2 regions of the Buttiauxella sp. AC142 genome follow, and region 1 is predicted to be linked to the other one. Evidence: predicted binding sites of a transcription regulator. Region 1 holds the regulator's gene; the other holds the start of a gene.
The links. The regulator Fur, encoded in region 1, represses iron uptake genes when iron is present. The targets are predictions, from matches to a motif close to ATAATAATGAGAACNACTATCAA.

Region 1 (7,741 bases):
CCTGGCAAAAACAGCCCATATCGCGACCGCACCGTTGAAGAAAACCTCGCGCTGTTTGAGAAAATGCGTAACGGTGAGTTTGCTGAAGGGACTGCGTGCCTGCGTGCGAAAATCGACATGGCTTCGCCGTTTATCGTCATGCGCGATCCGGTTATTTACCGTATCAAGTTTGCCGACCACCACCAGACCGGCAGCAAGTGGTGCATCTACCCGATGTACGACTTCACCCACTGCATTTCCGATGCGCTGGAAGGCATTACGCACTCCCTGTGTACGCTGGAATTCCAGGACAACCGTCGCCTGTACGACTGGGTGTTGGATAACATCACTATTCCTGCGCACCCGCGTCAGTACGAGTTCTCACGCCTGAATCTCGAATACTCCATCATGTCCAAGCGCAAGCTGAACCTGCTGGTGACTGAGAAGGTTGTAGAGGGTTGGGATGACCCACGTATGCCGACCATCTCTGGTCTGCGTCGTCGTGGTTACACTGCCGCTTCTATTCGTGAATTCTGTAAGCGCATTGGTGTGACCAAGCAAGACAACACCGTTGAAATGGCTGCCCTGGAATCTTGTATCCGTGACGACCTGAACGAGAACGCGCCGCGTGCGATGGCGGTTCTGGATCCGGTAAAAGTTATCATTGAAAACTTCCCGCAGGGCGAAGTTGAAATGGTCACGATGCCTAACCATCCTAACAAACCAGAGATGGGTAGCCGTCAGGTGCCGTTTAGCCGTGAAATCTACATCGACCGCGCTGACTTCCGTGAAGAAGCCAACAAACAGTACAAGCGTCTGGTGCTGGGCAAAGAAGTTCGTCTGCGTAATGCATATGTGATTAAAGCCGATCGTGTTGAGAAAGATGAAGCAGGGAACATCACCGTGCTGCATTGCTCCTACGATCCGGACACATTAAGCAAAGACCCTGCTGATGGACGTAAAGTGAAAGGTGTAATTCATTGGGTCAGTGCTGAACATGCATTGCCGGTTGAAATCCGTCTTTACGACCGTTTGTTCAGCGTGGCGAACCCTGGGGCTGCTGAAGATTTCTTGGCCACAATTAACCCGGAATCTCTGGTCATCAAGCAAGGTTTTGTCGAGCCAAGCCTGAAAAATGCCGAAATCAGCAAAGCGTATCAGTTCGAGCGCGAAGGTTATTTCTGCCTGGATAGCCGTTATACAACAGCTGAAAAACTGGTGTTTAACCGTACCGTCGGGCTGCGTGATACCTGGGCCAAAATGGGCGAATAACCCTAAGGTTACATGGTCAATGTATGACAAAAACGCCGCAAATCGCGGCGTTTTTTTTTCGCTTTAGAATCATCTGGTTAAACATTTCTTCACATTCGCGTTGCGAATTAATGTTATTTGCGCTCCTCACTGCAAAATTTTCACGGTCAATATCGGAACATTAATAATTCTTTGTTTAATTATGTGAGCGCTCTCATGTAGAGTTTTGTATGTTAATAATTTCAATTATCCAGATAAAACTCTTGAGTCGTCATTTGTTACAAATACTCATAAATTATGTGCTCTCTGTCATAATATCGGAATGAACTCTTACAAAGTCGTTGATAATTCGCGTCGCGAAAAATAGTCTTAAGGAAGCAGTAATGCGGGCAAATATTCATAACCGCTTTAGCCGTTAGGCATTTTTACTTTTTTCGCTACATGACGTCTTTTAACGTCCAGCGATTATTTATTCGTCAAAGAGGAATTTTCTATGCGTACGTTTAGTGGCAAACGTAGTGCGCTGGCGCTTGCAATCGCAGGTGTTACGGCTCTTTCAGGATTAGTGGTCATCCCTCAGGCAACGGCAGCAGGTTTTATTGATGATTCAACGCTGACCGGCGGCGTTTATTACTGGCAGCGTGAGCGTGACCGTAAAGACGTCACAACGGGTAAATACGAAACTAACCTTGCGCACTCCACATGGAACGCAAACCTGGACTTCCAGTCAGGTTATGCCGCAGACATGTTTGGTCTGGACGTTGCGGCCTTTACTGCTATCGAAATGGCAGAAAACGCTAACAGCGGTCACCCAAACGAAATCGCATTCTCCTCTTCTAACAAAGCTTATGACGAAGATTATTCCGGCGATAAGAGCGGCATCAGCCTCTATAAAGCAGCGGCTAAATTCAAATACGGCCCGGTATGGGCGCGTGGTGGTTACATTCAGCCAACCGGTCAAACTCTGTTAGCACCACACTGGAGCTTCATGCCTGGTACTTACCAGGGCGCAGAAGCTGGTGCAAACTTTGACTATGGCGATTCTGGTGCGTTGAGCTTCTCCTACATGTGGACCAACGAGTATAAAGCTCCGTGGCACCTGGAAATGGACAAGTTCTATCAGAACGATAAGAACACCAAAGTTGAATACTTACATTCACTTGGCGCGAAATATGACTTCAAAAATAACCTGATTCTTGAGGCCGCATTTGGCCAGGCTGAAGGTTATGTTGATCAGTATTTCACTAAGGCGAGCTACAAATTTGATATCGCGGGCAGCCCGTTAACCACCAGCTACCAGTTCTACGGCACGCGTGACAAAGTTTCTGACGGTAGTGTGAACGATCTGTACGACGGCACCGCATGGTTGCAGGCATTGACTCTCGGATACAGAGTCGGCCAGGTTGATTTGCGCCTTGAAGGAACCATGGTTAAGGCTGATGGCCAACAGGGCTACTTCCTACAGCGTATGACGCCAACCTACGCCTCTTCCAACGGTCGTCTTGATGTGTGGTGGGATAACCGCTCTGACTTCAACGCCAACGGTGAAAAAGCGGTATTTGCAGGCGCGATGTATGACCTGAGCAACTGGAATCTTGCGGGTTGGGCGGTGGGCGCTTCTTATGTTTACGCATGGGATGCCAAACCAAGCTCCAAACCAACCACAGACGGTTACTACGATGCGGATAACCGCCTGAAAGAATCTGCGTACAGCCTTGATGCGTTGTATACCGTTCAGGATGGCCGTGCGAAAGGCACTCTGTTCAAACTGCACTTCACTCAGTACGACAACCATTCCGACATCCCAAGCTGGGGCGGTGGTTACGGCAACATCTTCCAGGATGAGCGTGACGTGAAATTCATTGTTATCGCACCGTTCACCATCTTCTGATTCGAATCCGGGCGTGAAAACGCCCGGTTTTCTTAAGGATATCAAGCATGAAAAAAATCGTTCTGACAGTGGTGATGGCGTTAGGTTTGAGTGCGTGTGCGCAGCAACAACCTAAAACGGCTCCGGAAGATACGAAACTAAAACAAGCGTATAGCGCCTGTATTAACACCGCAGAAGGTAATCCGGATAAAATTCAGGCCTGCCAAAGCGTGTTGAATGTACTGGCTCAGGAAAAAGAGCATCAGGATTTCGCGAAGAAAGAAACGGTTCGTACCCTGGATTACCAGAACTGTATTCAGGCGACCCGCACGGGTAATGATCAGGCGGTAAAAGCTAAATGCGATAAAATCTGGCAAGAGATTCGCGCTAACAACAAATAATGGTAGTGCGTAAGCCATAAAAAAACCGGTGAGTGTCCTCACCGGTTTTTTTATGCATGGCTCCTGAATCAGAAGCCAGAATATACGGATTACCTTTCGCTGATTTCGTGTGCGTTTTCATCAGTACGGCAATCACCTTCAGCGCAGTGACCGTAAAGGTACAGGCTGTGGTTAGTCAGACGAATGCCATGACGTGTTGCGATTTCGCGCTGGCGGGCTTCGATTGAATCATCACTGAATTCAATAACCTTGCCGCAATCCAGACAGATCAGATGGTCATGGTGATGCTGCTGCGTCAGTTCGAATACGGATTTGCCGCCTTCGAAATTATGACGAGTCACAATGCCTGCATCATCAAACTGGTTGAGTACACGATATACGGTGGCGAGACCAATCTCTTCACCCATATCAATCAGACGTTTATAGAGGTCTTCCGCACTGACGTGGTGGTTCACCGGCCCCTGCAACACTTCAAGGATTTTTAATCGCGGAAGCGTGACTTTCAAGCCGGCTTTCTTTAATGCGGTATTATTGTCAGTCATGCGGAAATTGTCCTGTTGCTTAACGATTCGCTCGGACTCAGGGTGAGCGTTAAGATGAATGCGTCTCATTATAGAACTGCCACTTCTAAATGGGAACCGCAAGTATTATGCATAATCAAGCTAAAAAATGGCGGCTGAGTCGCGATTTGTTTGCCTTGCTAGCTTTTTGATCAGGAGGTCATTGTACAGGGACAAACTGAAAAGTTAAAAATTTGTAGCAATTATTTTAATCGATAATATCTATCAATGTGACGCAACCCGTTTAAAAGCTGCGTCACATCCAGAATCAGGCGTTGATGATATCAGCCAGGTTCAGCTCGTCAGAAACTTGCTTGACCCATTTCTGAACGCGTTCAGCCGTCAGTTCTGGTTGACGATCTTCATCGATAGCCAGACCGACAAAGTGATCGTCGTCAGCCAGGCCTTTAGAGGCTTCGAAATGGTAGCCCGCAGTTGGCCAGTGACCGACGATAGCTGCGCCGCGTGGCTCAATGATGTCGCGGATAGTACCTAACGCGTCACAGAAGTATTCTGCGTAATCTTCCTGGTCGCCACAGCCGAACAGAGCAACCAGTTTGCCATTGAAATCAACTTCTTCCAGCGTCGGGAAGAAATCATCCCAGTCGCATTGTGCTTCACCGTAATACCACGTTGGGATGCCGAGAAGCAGAATATCGAAGCCTTCCAGGTCTTCTTTGCTGCTCTTAGCAATGTCATGCACCTCAGCAACTTCTTTACCGAGCTGTTTTTGAATCATTTTCGCGATATTTTCGGTGTTACCAGTGTCGCTGCCGAAAAAAATGCCTACGATTGCCATGAGTAAAATAACCTCTTGATACTTAATGGTATGGTGGCTGCTATTTGGCCACAGATAGGGCAATCATAGCAGAACACTTCGTGGTGCGGAAACTGCTATCGCCCCGGTGTGCACAGACTGCAACATTGCATACCAGGACATAGCACTAAAACTAACTGAGATGCTGCTTCAGTTGTGCGAGTAGTATCTCTTCAATCAGCTCACTACGGCTGATATTGCGCGCTTCAGCCAGTTGGTTGAGAGCATCTACCGCATCGTTATTGAGCTTTAGCTCCACTCGCTTCAGGCCGCGTACTTTATCGCGCTTGAGTTGATTGCGTTTGTTGATACGCAATTGCTCATCACGCGTTAGCGGATTTGTTTTTGGTCGCCCCGGGCGACGCTCGTCCGCGAACAGATCTAATGTAGTACGGTCCGTTTGTTCTTTTGCCATGATTAGACTACTGACAGGGAATTCAGGTGGCACTGAGCGGGGTGCTCTGGCGCAATTTAGCGCGCAATCATACATCAGCATGGCTTGCGCGCCAACGCGTTAGCCGCAACTTGCGGCCAGTCGGTTTGTTTTTAATCAGTTTGCTGCGGATTCATCAATATAACGATGAATTGCGCGCAAAACAGCATCAGGTTTTTCGGCGTGAACCCAATGACCAGCACCGGCAACCACATGCGCACGGGCCTGTGGGAACTGCGAAAGCAGCTGTTCGCGGTGAGATTCGTCAACATAAGGAGATGCACCCCCGCGAATAAACAGCGCCGGTTCGTTCCAGGCAGGGATGTTTTTCCATCCGACAATATTCTCATATTGCTCCCACAGCACCGGCACATTGAATTTCCATTCGCCATCGGCAAAGGATTTCAGCAAAAACTGAATCACGCCCTCTTCATCAAGATGCTCGCGCATAATGACGGCGGCTTGCTGGCGAGTTTTAACGTCTGCCTCGGTAACTGCATTAATCGCTGCAAAAATCTCATCGTGGCGACGCACTTGATAATCCACCGGGGCGATATCAATCAGCACTAATTTATCAACACGTTCCGGGGCGATGGCGGTTAACGCCATTGCCACTTTCCCGCCCATAGAATGGCCGATAATAATGGCTTTCTTAATGCCATATTCATCAAGTGTTTCAACCACATCCTGCGCCATCGCAGAGTAGTTCATTTCTTCGCTACGCGGCGATAACCCATGATTGCGCAGATCAATCTGCAATAGCGAATGATCCTGTCCAAGGTCACGGGCCAGCACGCCGAGGTTATCAAGGCTACCAAAAAGACCGTGAATAAGGACGATGGGAGAATTACTAGTCAATTGTTGCGCAGTTTGCAGGCGAGCATTCAATTTCATGGCAAAGTTCTTTTTTTTTACTTCGTGAGGTTAGGGTATCATAACGGCATTCTGCCGCACTGCCGCAAATTTCCAGTTTAGTCTGACTTTGTGGGGTGACAAAAGCTTGGCGCTACCCGAGGTTGGGATTTGTCCTTATAATCCCAACAACTTGTATTCAGAAAAGATATCGCACTGGATTAAGATGAAAACAATTGAAGTTGATGACGAGCTCTATCGCTACATTGCCAGCCACACGCAGCACATTGGTGAAAGCGCGTCCGATATTTTACGGCGCATGTTGAAATTTACCGCCGGTCAAACTCCTGCTACACCTGCATCTACCGGCCAGACGGCGGCAACTGCTGCACCTGCCCCGGAAGCCAAACCTGTAAACAAAGCACGCGATCGTGTTCGTGCGGTGCGTGAATTGCTGCTGTCTGATGAATATGCGGAGCAAAAGAAAGCCGTTAACCGTTTCATGATGGTGCTTTCGACTCTGTATACCTTAGATGCTCATGCTTTTGGTGAAGCGACCGAGTCGCTTCACGGTCGCACCCGTGTCTACTTTGCAGGTAACGAGCAAACGCTGCTGCAAAACGGTAACCAGACCAAACCTAAGCATGTCCCAGGTACGCCATACTGGGTTATCACCAATACCAATACAGGCCGTAAATGCAGCATGATCGAACACATCATGCAATCAATGCAATTCCCGGCGGAATTGATTGAAAAGGTTTGCGGCACAATTTAACACCTCGCGTCAGAAGGAAAGGCCAATGGCTAACCACCCTCGTGCAGGACAACCGGCACAACAGAGCGATTTGATTAACGTAGCCCAACTGACGGCCCAGTATTACGTGCTGAAGCCTGAAGTGGGGAATAGCGAACACGCGGTGAAGTTCGGAACTTCCGGCCACCGTGGTAGTGCGGCACGTCATAGTTTCAATGAACCTCACATTCTGGCGATTGCTCAGGCGATTGCTGAAGATCGTGCAAAAAATGGCATTACCGGGCCGTGCTACGTTGGCAAAGATACCCACGCGTTATCTGAACCTGCGTTTATCTCCGTGCTCGAAGTGTTGGCTGCAAACGGTGTGGATGTCATTGTGCAACAGGCAAATGGCTACACGCCAACGCCTGCCATCTCGCACGCTATTCTGACGCATAACAAAAACGGTGGCGCACTGGCCGATGGTATTGTCATCACGCCTTCGCACAACCCGCCGGAAGATGGTGGTATCAAATACAATCCGCCAAATGGTGGTCCGGCTGATACCAACGTCACCAAAGTGGTTGAAGATCGCGCCAACGCATTGTTGGCCGCGGGTCTGAAAGATGTAAAACGCATCTCTCTGGATAAAGCCTGGGCAAGCGGTCACGTACAAGAACAAGATCTGGTGCAGCCGTTTATCGAAGGGCTGGTGGACATCGTTGATATGGCCGCCATCCAGAAATCGGGTCTGAAATTGGGTGTTGATCCGCTCGGCGGTTCCGGTATCGAATACTGGCAGCGCATAGCGAAACACTACAATCTGGATCTGACGATTGTTAACG
Region 2 (7,741 bases), 610 kb from region 1:
GCCGACCCATAATAAGCCGCTCAACCAGTTAAACACCTGGAAACGACGATTGCTGAGGCCGGAAATCCCCGCCATGGTGGGTAAAAGCGTGCGTACAAACGCCAAAAAACGCCCGGCTAACAGAGCGAATAAACCGTGTCTGTCAAACATCACCGTTGCCCGCTGGTGATACTGCGGCGGGAGTTGCTTGAGCCAGCTTTTCACGATTTTGGTATTACCGAGCCAGCGACCTTGCGCGTAGCTCAACCAGCAACCGAGGCTTGCTGCCGCGGTCAAAATAATGATTGTCGGGATAAAACCCATCACGCCTTTCGCGACCAGCGCTCCCGCGAGCAATAGCAGACTGTCGCCTGGCAAAAACGAGGCGGGCAGTAATCCATTTTCGAGAAACAGCGTCGCAAACATGACGCAATAAACCACTCCAACAACATGAGGGTCCGCGAGTGCAGCAAAGTCATGTTGCCAAAGCGCCTGAACGATATTGTGTATAACAGCCATGGCAAATCCTGTGGAACTGCTTTAATGAGCACGCGTGAATCTACAGTATGAAGATTAGGCGCACCTTAGTATTTGAGGCCCCGGTTAAAGGGGCCTTAATCTTGTGGTCATAGTGTAACGCTAAAACCCCTTCGACTTCATGATCGCAGACTCAACAAATCATTTCGAAACGGAAAAAACTGTCTTTTATGGCATCCACTTCTGGCAATTTTAGGCAATACGCTGGAAACCTGCGTCGAGATCGGCAATCAGATCGTCAACATTCTCAAGTCCGATATGCACGCGAACTAAGGTTCCGGTGAAGTCAACTCCGCCTGCCGGGCGGATTTCCGCCAGTTCTTCCGGTTGGTTGGCGAGAATAAGCGATTCATAGCCACCCCAGGAATAAGCCATACTAAAATAGTGGAAATTGTCCAGGTAGTGTTGATACTGGTCATTACTCAAGCGCTTTTTAAGCACGAATGAGAATAAACCACTGCTGCCTGTAAAGTCTCGTTTCCAGAACTCATGCCCTTTGCTGCCGGGCAGTGCAGGGTGATTGACGCGTTCAACCTGCGGATGTTGCGCCAGCCATTCGGCAACTTTTAAACTGCTTTCATGATGTTGGCGCAGGCGCACCGCCAGGGTACGTAGACCACGACTGGTCATATACGCCGTGTCGGCATCCAGCATCTGCCCCATCAAATATGAATTCTCGCGCAACTGGTCCCAGCAACGTGCGTTCGACACCGCCGTACCCACCATCGCATCGGAATGGCCAATCAGATACTTGGTGCCCGCCTGAATCGAAATATCGATGCCGAAATCCAGTGCCTTAAACAGAATGCCCGCAGCCCAGGTGTTATCAATCATAATAATGGCGTCAGGGGCAACGCGACGAATCGCCTTAACAATCGCTGGAACGTCATGTACTTCCATTGTGATAGAGCCTGGCGATTCCAGAAATACGACTTTAGTATTGGGCTGCACCAGCTCTGCAATGCCTTCGCCAATCATCGGGTCGAACCAGGTGGTCGTCACGCCAAGTTTAGCGAGAATTTTGGTGCAAAAATCCTGGCTAGGTTCGTAAGCGCTACCGGTCATCAGCACATTATCGCCTTGCTCGACGAATGCCAGAATCGCATTGGCAACGGCTGCCGCGCCGCAAGGGTAAAGCGCACAACCCACGCCGCCTTCCAGTTCGCACATCGCTTCTTGTAACGAGAAATGGGTGAGGGTGCCGCGGCGGCCATAAAAAAGCTCGCCTTTTGCGCGGTTAGCCGTCGCCTGTTTTTTCGCTTCTACAGTTTCAAAAACCAACGAGGAAGCGCGTTGAATGACGCTGTTAACCGAACCCTGGGTGAATTTTTTATCGCGCCCGGCATTAACCAGCGCCGTTTCGATGTGCTTCTTCGCAGTCATGTTCACTTTACCCTGTTTAACCATCTGGATGTCTAAACTTAACTTATCATCTTTTTGCTGCGTAAGCGCAAGGAATGCATAGACAATTTCAGGCACTCTTTAAATACTAATGAGAACTACTATCAATTCGATGCCGTTTTGATATTATTACGACCAGTTTTTGTATTATTTCGTGGTGGAGAGTAAGAGTGACGAATAATTTGATGCAGACAGACCTCTCTGTCTGGGGCATGTATCAGCATGCCGACATCGTGGTAAAAATTGTGATGATCGGCCTGATTCTGGCTTCTGTCGTCACCTGGGCAATCTTCTTTAGCAAAAGTGTTGAGCTGTCTTCGCAGAAGCGCCGTCTTAAGCGCGAGCAGCAGCAACTGGCTAATGCCCGCTCTCTGGATGAAGCCAGTGAAATGGCTGAAGCGTTTGATGCGAGAAGCCTTAGCACCATGCTTATCAATGAAGCGCAAAACGAGCTTGAGCTTTCCGCCGGCAGTGAAGATAACGAAGGCATTAAAGAGCGTACCGGTTTCCGTCTTGAGCGCCGTGTTGCGGCGGCAGGTCGTCACATGGGACGCGGTAACGGCTTCCTTGCGACCATCGGTGCGATTTCCCCGTTCGTCGGTCTGTTTGGTACCGTCTGGGGCATAATGAATAGCTTCATTGGTATTGCTCAGTCGCAAACCACCAACCTGGCGGTCGTCGCACCGGGTATCGCAGAAGCATTGCTGGCAACGGCTATCGGCCTGGTTGCAGCAATCCCAGCGGTTGTTATTTATAACGTGTTTGCCCGTGTGATTGGCGGCTATAAAGCCTCGTTGGGTGATGTTGCCGCTCAGGTTCTGCTGTTGCAAAGTCGTGACCTGGATTTGGCTGCAAGCTCTCAGTCTCGCCCGGTACGTACAGCTCAGAAACTGCGTGTAGGTTGATCCCATGGCAATGAGTTTTAATGAAAACCACGACGATAACGGCGAAATGCATGATATCAACGTGACGCCGTTTATCGATGTCATGTTGGTGTTGCTGATTATCTTCATGGTGGCAGCGCCGCTTGCGACGGTCGATGTGAAGGTTAACCTTCCCGCGTCTTCAAGCCAGCCGCAGCCGCGCCCTGAAAAACCGATCTATCTCTCCGTCAAAGCGGACAAAACTATGTTTATTGGGAACGATGAAGTCACTCAGGAGAACATGGTTAACACGCTGATGGCGGCGACGGAAGGCAAGAAAGACACCACAATCTTCTTCCGCGCAGACAAATCGGTTGATTACGAAACTATGATGAATGTGATGGATACGCTGCATCAGGCAGGGTATTTGAAGATTGGCTTAGTGGGGCAAGAAGTCACTGCTGCAAAAGCCGGTTAAACAGGTTTTGTCGGATGACGCTATCGCTTATCTGACCTACGAAGAACTTTCTAGCGTCATCCACCTTTAGCATAATTTCCAGCGCCGGTTTTTAGGACGCTGGAAATTATAGTTATTCTTCAATCCGCAAGCCGTAGCTTTTGAACTTCTCAAGAACAATGGCAATTTCTTCATCGGGCAGCACCGGCACCGGGTCGACGATGGCAAGCGTGGTGAGATATAACCGCGCCAGCACTTCCACTTCGTGCGCCAGCCACAATGCTTTTTGCAGGTTTTCTTCGCAGGCAATCAGGCCGTGATGTTGCAGCAACGTGGCTTTGCGATCTCTCATCGCCTCATAAACATGTTCTGAGAGTTTTTTAGTGCCAAACGTGGCGTACGGGGCGCAAGGAATCGTGTTCCCGCCACCGACGGCGATCATGTAATGGATTGCAGGAATCGGGCGGTTGAGAATCGACACCGCCGTGCAATGGACGGCATGGTTATGCACTACGGCGTTGGCATCGGGACGGGCCTGATAAACGGCCTGATGAAAACGCCACTCGCTAGAAGGGATTTTGCCCTCTTCAAACTGGCCGTCGGCATCGACAAACACAATATTGGACTCGGTTAAACGCTCGTAGGGTGTGCCCGTCGGGGTGATTAACATGCCACCCTGATAACGCACGCTAATATTCCCAGCGGTTCCCTGATTTAAACCCAGGCGCGTCATTTCAAGGCAGGTGTCTATTATTTCACGTGCCAGTACATCTCTTTCCATTTCTTTTCTCCATATTCTTTGAACGGTGAAAATAATATTCAGTGATTACTCTCACGCTTGATTAGCACCATATTAACCTTTTCTGTTCGCATTGCCGGTTGCCCGTCAATTGCCAGCTGCATTAATTCAAACGCTTTCTCAGCCCAGGTGTCTTCATCCTGGCGCATGGACCAGACATTATTGGATAAAAACCCTAACATTGGGTGTTCATCGAATGTGCCAATATTGATGTGTTGCGGAATAACGCCACAATGTTCGCGAATCGTTTTTATTGCGCCTTCAAGCATTGGCAATGACGACGCAATAAAGGCTTCAGGTACTCCGACGCGCGCGATAAGGTCTTTCATCAGTTGCGCACCGCCTTCCGGCGTATTGTCCTGCGCCTCTGCAACCCAGTGTTCTGCACTTAATTCGTTTTGCCTGAGCGCATCAAGATACCCTTGCAAACGGTCGTGAATACTGGGCAGCGCGGTGTCGCCCACCAAAAACCACAGCGGCTTTTTCCCGGCCTCAAGCATGGACTGAGTGAGCGTTACACCACCGGCAAAGTTATCACTCTCAACCAGCGCGTTATCGGTAAATTTGAAATCACGGTCGAGTAATACCAGTGGTTTTTGTACCTGGCGTAAATGGTGCTGTTGATTCTCAAGCGTCGAAGGGGCAATAAACAGACCGTCGACATTACGCGCAATAAGCGCTTTCACCAGTTTGTTCTCATAATCAACATCGTTATAAGTACAGCTGATCATTAATTGAAAGCCAGATTTACGACAGCGTAATTCTAATTTTTCAGCGAGTGTGGCAAAAAATACGTTGGAGATGCAGGGAATAATTAATCCCAGGGTGTCAGTTTTATTTAACTTCAGACTGCGGGCTGAATGGTTAATAGTGTAACCGTAACGTTCTACATGCTCATTAATGCGGGTCTGGGTTTTCTGACTGATTCGATATTGTTCTGCTTTACCGCTTAATACCAGTCTCACTGTCGTGACCGACAAACTGAGATCCGTTGCGATTTGTTCTACCGTCTTCGGCATGTCCGTTTTCCCCAGTCCGTTATCAAAAAATAGCTGCCATTATAATTCCAAAACTTCAAACACCTACCGCAGTTTGTCATTCTCACCGGACAGCCCCCTTGCGTTGGCGCAAAGGGGGGGCGTTGGGTTTACTTCTTACCAAACGGATGCAGCAGCTTATCTACTGCCGGATCGTTAATGTTCTTCATGCTGACAAATTTGACCGGGATATCAATCACTTTGGCGACGGCTTTACCATTGATTGCATCATTCAGCGCTTTAATACCCTGATAACCAATCTGATACGCATCCTGCACCACAAAGCCTTGCAGCACGCCCGCTTTCAGGAAGCCGATAATCGCTTCGGTGCTGTCGAAGCCAATGACTTTCACTTTGCCTTTAATGCCAAGGCTATCAATGGCGTTGGCAACACCCAGCGTTGAGCCTTCGTTGGTGGCGTAGATCCCTACTAAATCTGGATTTGCCTGAACCATATCGGTGGTTTTATCCATCGCTTTTTGCGGATCGCCATCGCTGTATTGCACCGGCAGCACGGTAATCTGCGGGTACTTCTCTTTCATCTGTTTGGTGAAACCTTCAGAGCGTTCGATGGCGGAGCTGGTTCCGGCAACGTGTGCAATCACCCCCACTTTACCTTTACCGCCTACCTCTGCGGCCAGCGCGTCGGCGGCTTCAGCACCTGCTTTGACGTTGTTAGTGGCAACGAAGCTGGCAGGAATATCTGAATTTACGCCGGAGTCGAAGGTAACGATTTTAATCCCACGGCTGTTGGCGGTTTCAACCAGCGGCGTCAGGGCGTTAGCGTCGAGCGCTGCCAGCAAAATACCATCAGGTTTTTTCGCCATGGTGTTTTCAATAAGCTGAATTTGTTCAGCAATTTGGGTTTCATCTGCCGGGCCAACAAAACTGGTTTCGACGCCTAAATCTTTCGCAGCCGCGACAGTACCCATTTTTACCGTCTGGAAGAATTCATGCTGGTAGCCCTTACTCACCACCGGCAGCGTTAATGTCTTTGCGTAGGCGGTGCTGACCATCAGTGCAGCAAGGGACAGTGCACCTAAAATATGTTTGGTTTTCATCTCACTAGCTCCGTTATGTTCGGGTTTTATGTAGGGTAAAAACGTTCTATTTATAAACAGACTGCTAACGCATTTTTTTGCGTAATGTATCGAGATAAACCGCAGCGATGACCACAATACCCATCGCAACCATCTGCCAGAATTGTGATACCCCCATCAGGTTGAGGCCGTTTTTCAGCACGCTCATGATGAACGCGCCAATAATCGTGCCGCCGATGGTGCCAACGCCGCCCATCAGGCTGGTGCCGCCAATCACCACTGCGGCAATGGCTTCGAGTTCGTAGCCCACGCCCACGGTGGGTTGGCCAGAATTAAGACGTGACGCGAGGATCACCCCGGCGATGCCGGTTAACAGGCCGCAGAAGGCGTAAACAAAGATTTTGACGCGCTGAACCTTAATGCCGGAAAGATGTGCCGCCACTTCGTTGCTGCCCACGGCGTAGACATAGCGCCCAATCACCGTTTTTTTCAGGATCCACGCGGCGACTAGCGCAATGATCAGCAGGTAAAAGACCGGGTAGGGCAGCACATCGAACAGGCGGCCCTGAGCCAGCATTTTAAACATCGGGTAATCAGAGAAATAAATTGCGCGCCCGTCGGTCATTACCATGTTGATGCCGCGCACTGACATCATCAGGCCGAGTGTGGCAATGAACGGTGGAATGGCGGCACGAGTGACCAGGAAGCCATTGATACAGCCGCATAAGCCGCCCGCGAGCATTCCGGCAACCACACAAACAATCAGCGGCATATTGTAAGAGGCGCACAGTCCGACCACCACGCCGGAAAATGCCACCACGGAACCTAACGACAGGTCGATACCCGAGGTGATAATGACGTAAGTCACGCCTATTGCCATGATGCCAATCACCGACGTTTGCAGCGCAATCGTCATGATATTTTCAGTGTTAAAAAAGAAGGGTGAACTGAAGCTAAAAAATATCACCAGCAAAACCAGGCTGAATAAGGGCGCGAGGCGCATCAGAAGTGCTTTATTCAAACGGCGCGCTTTTACCGGTTGGTTGGTGGGCGTTAATGAATCGGTCATTATTCAGTCCTCTAACGTCGCATATTTCATAATGGATTCCTGAGAGGCGTTGGCTTGGTTTAGCTCACCTGCTATGTGGCCGCTACGCATCACTAATATGCGATCGCACATGCCAAGAATTTCGGGCAATTCAGATGAAATCATGATGATGGATTTCCCTTTAGCGACCAGGCGATTCATCAATTCATAAATTTCCAGCTTTGCTCCTACATCAATACCCCGGGTTGGCTCATCAAAAATTAAAATGTCGGTATCTTTGCAGACCCAGCGGGCGATAATTATTTTCTGTTGATTACCACCGCTAAGATTAAGGGCTGCTTGTTGTAAGTGAGGTGTTTTAATACGTAATGCATTCACCAATTGCTGGCTTGTTTCTTCACACTGCTTCTCTTTTACAATGCCAAACTTATCTGAATACTCAGGGAAGTTTCCTAGCATGATATTGAGTTCGACCGATAATCCTAACGCCAGTCCTTCTTTTTTACGGTCTTCGGTTAAATAGCCAATGCCTTTCTCGATGGCCTGATGTACATCACCTATTTTGGTTAATTCACCATTA

Region 2: exbB (tol-pal system-associated acyl-CoA thioesterase) is a predicted target of Fur. The motif match lies at 2,003-2,025, and genes of this name have one in related genera.

Annotation. Positions count from the first base shown of each region.
Region 1 covers NZ_CEEDCH010000001.1:1,143,362-1,151,102, forward strand. The annotation lists gene glnS (glutamine--tRNA ligase) at 1-1,251, shown strand, start outside; gene chiP (chitoporin ChiP) at 1,724-3,121, shown strand; gene chiQ (ChiQ/YbfN family lipoprotein) at 3,169-3,501, shown strand; gene fur (ferric iron uptake transcriptional regulator) at 3,591-4,043, opposite strand; gene fldA (flavodoxin FldA) at 4,330-4,860, opposite strand; gene ybfE (LexA regulated protein) at 5,012-5,293, opposite strand; gene ybfF (esterase) at 5,429-6,205, opposite strand; gene seqA (replication initiation negative regulator SeqA) at 6,390-6,938, shown strand; gene pgm (phosphoglucomutase (alpha-D-glucose-1,6-bisphosphate-dependent)) at 6,964-7,741, shown strand, end outside.
Region 2 covers NZ_CEEDCH010000001.1:529,053-536,793, forward strand. The annotation lists gene AC0IWZ_RS02395 (DedA family protein) at 1-498, opposite strand, end outside; gene metC (cystathionine beta-lyase) at 709-1,923, opposite strand; gene exbB (tol-pal system-associated acyl-CoA thioesterase) at 2,088-2,822, shown strand; gene exbD (TonB system transport protein ExbD) at 2,827-3,258, shown strand; gene fucA (L-fuculose-phosphate aldolase) at 3,371-4,018, opposite strand; gene AC0IWZ_RS02420 (LacI family DNA-binding transcriptional regulator) at 4,057-5,055, opposite strand; gene AC0IWZ_RS02425 (substrate-binding domain-containing protein) at 5,184-6,134, opposite strand; gene AC0IWZ_RS02430 (ABC transporter permease) at 6,199-7,182, opposite strand; gene AC0IWZ_RS02435 (sugar ABC transporter ATP-binding protein) at 7,186-7,741, opposite strand, start outside.